DNA from 2 places in the Neorhizobium sp. NPDC001467 genome. Region 2 is predicted to be linked to the other one. Evidence: riboswitches for the same ligand, from Rfam matches in the RefSeq annotation. Region 2 holds a riboswitch; the other holds the start of a gene.
What was found. A riboswitch is a leader RNA that binds a small molecule or an ion and turns the genes downstream of it on or off. The one in region 2 is predicted to bind thiamine pyrophosphate.
Positions count from the first base shown of each region.

Region 1: linked by a shared signal. The riboswitch ahead of ACQKKX_RS13840 (YkoF family thiamine/hydroxymethylpyrimidine-binding protein) and the one ahead of ACQKKX_RS08130 (ABC transporter permease) in region 2 are both predicted to bind thiamine pyrophosphate.

Region 1 covers NZ_JBNNPS010000006.1:80,399-83,977, forward strand. The annotation lists gene ACQKKX_RS13830 (5'-methylthioadenosine/S-adenosylhomocysteine nucleosidase) at 1-333, shown strand, start outside; gene guaA (glutamine-hydrolyzing GMP synthase) at 417-1,994, shown strand; TPP riboswitch at 2,239-2,350, shown strand; gene ACQKKX_RS13840 (YkoF family thiamine/hydroxymethylpyrimidine-binding protein) at 2,342-2,950, shown strand; gene ACQKKX_RS13845 (ABC transporter permease) at 2,987-3,579, shown strand, end outside.
Region 2 covers NZ_JBNNPS010000002.1:726,298-729,876, forward strand. The annotation lists gene ACQKKX_RS08125 (putative bifunctional diguanylate cyclase/phosphodiesterase) at 1-1,398, opposite strand, end outside; TPP riboswitch at 1,603-1,705, shown strand; gene ACQKKX_RS08130 (ABC transporter permease) at 1,843-2,607, shown strand; gene ACQKKX_RS08135 (ABC transporter substrate-binding protein) at 2,624-3,568, shown strand; gene ACQKKX_RS08140 (hydroxyethylthiazole kinase) at 3,571-3,579, shown strand, end outside.

The DNA.
Region 1 (3,579 bases), on a different contig from region 2:
ACCCCGTTTCTCGATCACCCCGCCATCCTGCCACTGCCATTGAAAATCCCCGGCCTTGCACAGGCCTCGCTGTCCACCGGCGGCAATATCGTATCGGGCTCCGCTTACGATCTGATCGCCGCCGATATGGTGGACATGGAGACATTCGCCGTCATGCGCTGCTGCCAGCTGTTCGGCGTCCAACTGATCGGCCTGCGCGGCATTTCCGATGGAAAGGAGGAGCTGAAACATGTCGGAGACTGGACGGAATACCTGGCCGTGATCGACGAAAAGCTGGCCGACGCCGTCGACAAGCTGACGGGCGCCATCGAAAGCGGCCACCTTTCGCTATGAGGCCAGTGCGAATCCGCTATGCAGCGGTCATTTTCGGCGTTTGTCCGGTTGCCAGAAATGCCAGTTTTCTCTAAAGGCTCGCCATGACCCAGATAGCGCATCCCGACAGCATCCTCATCATCGATTTCGGCAGCCAGGTAACGCAGCTGATTGCGCGCCGCGTCCGCGAAGCGGGCGTCTATTGCGAAATCCATCCTTTCCAGAGTGCCGCCGAAGCCTTCGACAGGCTCGCGCCGAAAGGCGTGATCTTTTCCGGCGGCCCGGCTTCGGTCACGACCGAAGGCAGCCCGCGCGCACCGCAGGCGGTTTTCGACAGTGGCGTGCCGATTCTCGGCATCTGCTATGGCCAGCAGACGCTCTGCACCCAGCTCGGCGGCGTCGTCGAAGGTGGCCATGCCGCCGAATTCGGTCGCGCAGATGTCGAGATCAAGAAGGCCAGCCCGCTGTTCGACGGTTTCTGGGCTGAGGGTGGCCGTTATCCGGTCTGGATGAGCCACGGCGACCGCGTAACGCAGCTGCCGGACGGTTTCGAGGTCATTGCGACATCGGAAAACGCGCCCTTCGCCATCGCCGCCGACGAGAGCCGTCATTACTACACGACGATGTTCCACCCGGAAGTGGTGCATACGCCGGATGGCGCCAAGCTTCTCTCCAACTTCGTGCACAAGATCGTCGGCCTGAAATCCGACTGGACCATGGCCGCCTACCGCGCCGAAATGATCCGCAAGATCAAGGACCAGGTCGGCACCGAGCGCGTCATCTGCGGCCTGTCCGGCGGCGTCGACTCCTCTGTTGCCGCCATCCTGATCCATGAAGCGATCGGCGACCAGCTGACCTGCATCTATGTCGATCACGGCCTGATGCGTCAGGGTGAGACCGAACAGGTCGTCGGCATGTTCCGAGACCATTACAACATTCCGCTCGTGGCCGTGGATGCCTCCGACCTGTTCCTGACCCAGCTTGCCGGCGAAAGCGACCCTGAAGTCAAGCGCAAGACGATCGGCCGCCTGTTCATCGAGGTTTTCGAGGCGGAAGCGGCAAAGATCGCTGCCGACGGCAAGGGCGAACCGCGCTTCCTCGCGCAGGGAACGCTTTATCCGGACGTTATTGAAAGCGTTTCGTTCTCCGGCGGCCCGTCGGTCACGATCAAGAGCCACCACAATGTCGGTGGCCTGCCCGAGCGCATGAACATGCAGCTCGTCGAGCCCTTGCGCGAACTGTTCAAGGACGAAGTTCGCGCGCTTGGCCGAGAACTCGGCCTGCCGGAAAGCTTCATCGGCCGCCACCCCTTCCCGGGTCCGGGCCTCGCCATCCGCTGCCCAGGCGGCGTCACTCGCGAAAAGCTCGATATCCTGCGCAAGGCCGATGCGATCTATCTCGACGAAATCCGCAAGGCCGGTCTCTATGACACGATCTGGCAGGCCTTTGCCGTGCTGCTGCCGGTGCAGACTGTCGGCGTCATGGGCGATTACCGGACCTATGATTTCGTTTGCGCCCTTCGTGCCGTCACCTCGGTCGACGGCATGACGGCGGATTTCTATCCCTACGACATGAACTTCCTCGGCCGCACCGCGACCCGCATCATCAACGAGGTCCGCGGCATCAACCGCGTCGTTTATGATGTTACCTCCAAGCCGCCGGGCACGATCGAGTGGGAATGAACCGGAGCGGTCCGTAGACGCGACAATGGGAAGGAGGGCGAAAGCCCTCCTTTTTCGTTGCCGGGTTGCTGAACTCTCGGATTCCATTTTGCGGTAATCGCCGTGAGGTACCAGTGCCATGGCCCAAGAGAGGCTGACGTGATGGCTTTGCCAATATTGATGAAGCCTGAATGGGCTTGCGATCCGCCTCGCCATTTTTCTCGACAACCCACCTTGCCATCCGTCCCCAATCCGGTCTAACTAGCCGCGATTACAGGGGTGCTCCGTAAGGCCGGGGCTGAGATATGGTCGCATGACCGTGGACCCTTCAGCTGATCTGGATAATGCCAGCGGAGCGAGGTAGAGCGATGTTTTCCGGCGCGCAGATTTCTTTGTATCCGATGACCGACGATTTCGTCGGCGTCATCACAGACGCGCTGTCGGCGCTCGAGCCCTATCGCGAAAAGCTGCGGATCGAGACGGACGATATCTCCACGCTGCTCGTCGGCACACCTGATATCGTGTTCGCCGCCATGCGCGACCTGTTCGCGGCAGCGTCGAAGAGTGGCAAGCATTGCGTCCTGCATGCGACGATCTCGCGCGGATGCCCGGGCGAGCCGGACGACCCGATCTGCCAGACACCGGAATTTTCCGGACCGCTGGCGCCGCTTGCCGAGCGCAAGCTGAAGGCGCATCTGGCGGTCGGCGATGCACCGGTGATCGGTCAGGAGGCGGCGGCGCAGTTCTCGCTATACACGCTCGGCATCGACGGCCACATGGATGAGATCTATGGCTGCATCGATTTCGTGAAGAATTCCGGCACGTTTGAGAAATCCAAGAATTTCTGCACCAAGCTGCGCGGCGACACCGGTGCGGTCTTCTCCACCGTGCATGAGGCGCTGGTGCGTTTCGGGCCACCGGCCGGACATGTGACGATCGACCTGACGGTCTCCGCCAACAGCCCCTCCGCGCGCTGATTTTCCACGCGTCCTGCGAACGGCCGAGGCATGTTCATGTTGTTTTCGCACCCCGTGCGCGGGCGGCCCGCCGTCTCGATATGGCTTCATCTCCGTAATGCCCTGCCGGCTGTTATGGCTGTCGGCGGTCTGGCGTTGATCTTTGAAACCTATGCACTCTTTTCCGGCGTCTCGCCCACGACCTTGCCGGCGCCGTCGCGGGTTCTCGCGCAAGCCTATCAATACCGGCAGGCTCTGCTCGACAACGCCATCCCCACGCTCAGCGCCACGCTTGCGGGTTTTTCGTTATCGCTTGTCGCAGCCTTCCTTCTGTCCGTCATCGTCGATTTCGTGCCGGCGCTGAAGCGGGCGCTTTTTCCCGTCTTCATCGTCAGCCAGACCTTGCCGCTTGTGGCGATCGCGCCCCTGGTCGTGCTGTGGTTCGGCTTCGGGCTTTTGCCAAAAATCCTGCTGGTGGCGCTGGTCACCTTCTTTCCCATGCTGGTCGCGCTTTCGCGCGGTTATGAGGCGACCGAACCTGAACTCGAACAATTGCTGACCTCGATGGGCGCCGGGCGTTTCAAACTTTTCCGTGTCGCCCGCCTGCCCTCTTCCCTGCCCTTCTTCTTCGCAGGCCTGCGAATCTCGAT
Region 2 (3,579 bases):
GGCGCCGACCGAGAGTTCGAAGCCCTTGATTTCCACTGGTGTCGCGACCGCGCCAAGGATCCAACGGCAGTTTTCTTCCAGTCGCTCATGGTCGACATCGAAAGACAATACCATGAACTCATCGCCGCCGATCCGCGCCACCAAGCCTTTCGATCCGCCAGCGCTCGAGATTTGCTTTGAAATTTGCATGAGAAAGGCATCGCCGATCGGATGGCCGTACGTGTCGTTGATCGGCTTGAAGCCGTCCAAGTCTATGCTCAGTAGCGCGAACGGCTTGCCCGAGCGACACGCCTCTTCAAGCGCCCCCGAGAACTGGGTTCGATTTGGAAGTTGAGTAAGGCCATCGTGCAGCGCGAGGTGACGGATCTGTCGCTCTGCTTGCTTGGCGGAAGTCACATCCGACATCACGCCTCGGTGTCCGACAATTGCACCGAGCTCGTTGGTCACTGCCCTACCGGAGACGGAAAACCATCGAGGCACGCCATCCACCACCAATGATACGACATGATCACGGAACGACTTTCCAGCATTGATGTGATCGATCAGTGTCGCAACGCCTGTTGACGCCACCGCGCCTTCGGCATTCCGGAAAAGCGCCTCGAGCGGAAGCGACACCATTTCGCCCTGAGATCGACCGAACGCAGCAGCAAACTGCGGTGATGGTGACATGATGGCGATCAGCTCGTCGGTCTGCCAAAGCCAGTCGCTCGATTGCTCCTCGTGATCGCGCAGGAGAAGCCCGATGACTTCGTTCTGCTTTTCCAAAGCGATTTGCTGAAGGACCGACTGAGAGAAGGTTTTTGAATGCTGTTTGATCAGGGCGTAAGCGCTGCCAACGCCGATGACGAAAAGACAGAGCAGGATTATGTTGTCGAGGGTAGGACCCCTCAACACCATGGCAATTCCCGTGACGACCAACTGCGTCGTCATGAAAGATGCGGAAGACCGAAGGACAGGCGCGTGAACAAAACTTGCTGACCAGAAAGTTCCCAGACAAAGGGACAGCATGAAAGCGAACGCAAGCCCATCCTCCTCCATGATGATCCAACTTGGAAAGCTCATCATGACCGAGGCGGATATTACGCACCAAACCGCGTAAGGCCTGAGTTGTTTTTCCGACAGGGGCCGTGGAGGTCGGCCGGCTGCGCGGCGCGCGATGCGTATCCGCACAGCCGTCATGATCAGGGCCAGGACCAACCAAGTGATCGACTGGGCGCTGTAGGAATCGTAGAAGAATAGGGTCGAGACGGCGGCAGCAACAGAAAATGCGATCAGGCCGCGGCTGATATTCTGTTCGACAGCATGGACCTGCAGCCCCCGCAGATAGTCACCATCATTACCAGGCCCGATGAGGGGGACCGATGGAGTTCCTGCGTCGGTTTGGACATCACGTATCATGTTGGGAACCCCCTGCGGGCGAACCTTCTAGGACTTGAGTAAAGAAGCAGTTAGAGAGTGTGGTAAACACACTGGACGCCGCCGCGGGTACGCTAGCGTACCCTCCCTTTGCGCATTGCGCAGCGTCCAGGGTCCTATGCCTTATGGTGTTCAAACGGACCGAACCTCCGTGATTGACAACTCCAGGTCCGAGGTCCAGATTGACGCCATTCCGAGGGGAGCACCGAACGGTGCTGAGATGGCGGTGAGCCGGACCCTTGAACCTGATCCGGGTCATACCGGCGTAGGAACGGAAACGGCGCTTTCGTGCACCTCTTTCTTATTCTCCGCTCGCCTGGATCTCCATGATATCGCTGTCAGGAGATCAAACCATGCCTACCGCTTTCAAGGGTTTCCAAGCCACGAGATCCGTATGGCTCGACAGCTCCACGTCGATGCGCTGACATGCAGTTTCGACCCACGTCCTTGGGGCTTTTTCTGCTGCTGCTGATCTGGTCGGCAGCGGTGGAGCTGTTTGCTCCACCGCGTTATCTGTTGCCATCGCCGCTTGCAGTCGTCCACGCGCTGGTGCGCCAGAGCGCTTTCCTCACTCATCATACGCTGATCACGCTTGGCGAAATTTTAGCGGGCCTGTTTTTCGGCAGCGTCTTCGGAGCGGCGGTGGCATTTCTTTCAGTGGCACTGCCGCGCACCGGCAGGCTCCTCTGGCCAATGATCCTTGTGCTGCAGACCTTTCCCGTTTTCGTGCTCGCGCCGCTCCTGGTACTGTGGCTGGGTTTTGGCGTAGCCTCGAAGGTGGCGATGACGACCGTCGTCATCTTCTTTCCGGTGGCCTCTGCATTTGCCGATGGTCTGAGGCGCACCGAACCCGTGCTTCTGGAGGCGGCGGCGCTGACGGCTGCAACCCCGTGGCAGGTACTGGTTCGGCTGAGGGTCCCCCTTGCTTTACCCGCACTGGTGTCGGGCCTGCGCGTCGCCGTGCCGCTGGCGCCCCTTGGGGCCATCATCGGCGAATGGGTTGGGGCTTCGGCCGGGCTGGGCTTCGTTATGGTCCAAGCCAATGCCCGGATGCAGACCGATACCGTTTTTGCCGCCATGGCCATTCTCGCCGTGACAAGCATCGGCCTGCGGCTGGCCTTCGATCGGCTCACGCTGGGACATCCCCACTGGGCGCGGGAAGACGAGCAGAAAACACCGTTTTCATCCTGAGGAGAGACGAGAACCAATGAGACGAACCCTGCTGGCAATTGGCATTGCCATTATCACAAGCTTTCATGCGAACGGCGCGCATGCCGCTGACAAGCTGACCGTCATGCTCGAATGGTTCGTGAACCCGGATCATGCGCCGCTCGTCATCGCCGCGCAAAACGGCTATTTCGACGCCGCTGGACTTGACGTCGAACTGGTGCCGCCAGCCGATCCATCGTCGGTTCCGCGTCTCGTCGCGGTTGGTCAGGCGGATATCGGCATTCACTACCAGCCGAACCTCTATCTCGACCACGCAGCCGGCCTGCCGCTCAAACGCGTCGGCACGTTGGTCGAAACACCGCTTAACACCGTCACGGTACTGGCCAATGGCCCGATCCGCAGCCTGAAAGATCTGCGCGGCAAGAAGATCGGCTTTTCCGTCAGCGGTTTTGAAGACGCGATGCTGAAACGCATGCTGGAGGGCGAAGGCCTAAGCCTTGAGGATGTCGAGCTGATCAATGTCAATTTTGCGCTGTCGCCATCGCTGATCGGCGGCAAGGTCGATGCCACGCTTGGCGGCTTCCGCAATTTCGAACTGACACAGATGCGCCTCGAAGGCCATGAAGGTCGTTCTTTCTTTCCCGAGGAACACGGCGTCCCCGTGTATGACGAACTTATTTTCGTCACCCGTGATGCCCTGGTGGCGGATCCGCGCCTACCGCGTTTTCTCGAAGCCGTCGAGAAGGCCGCCATTTTCCTGACAAATCACCCGGAAGAGTCCTGGAAACTCTTTGTGGCAGCCTATCCAAATCTCGACGACGCCCTCAACCGTCAGGCCTTCACCGATACCCTGCCACGCTTCGCAAAGCGGCCGGCAGCACTCGATCGCGGTCGATACCAGCGTTTTGGCGAATTCATACAGACAAGCGGGCTGATCGAAAAAGCGCCGCCGGTCGCAGACATCGCATTGGAGGTTCGGTGACCATGGCACGG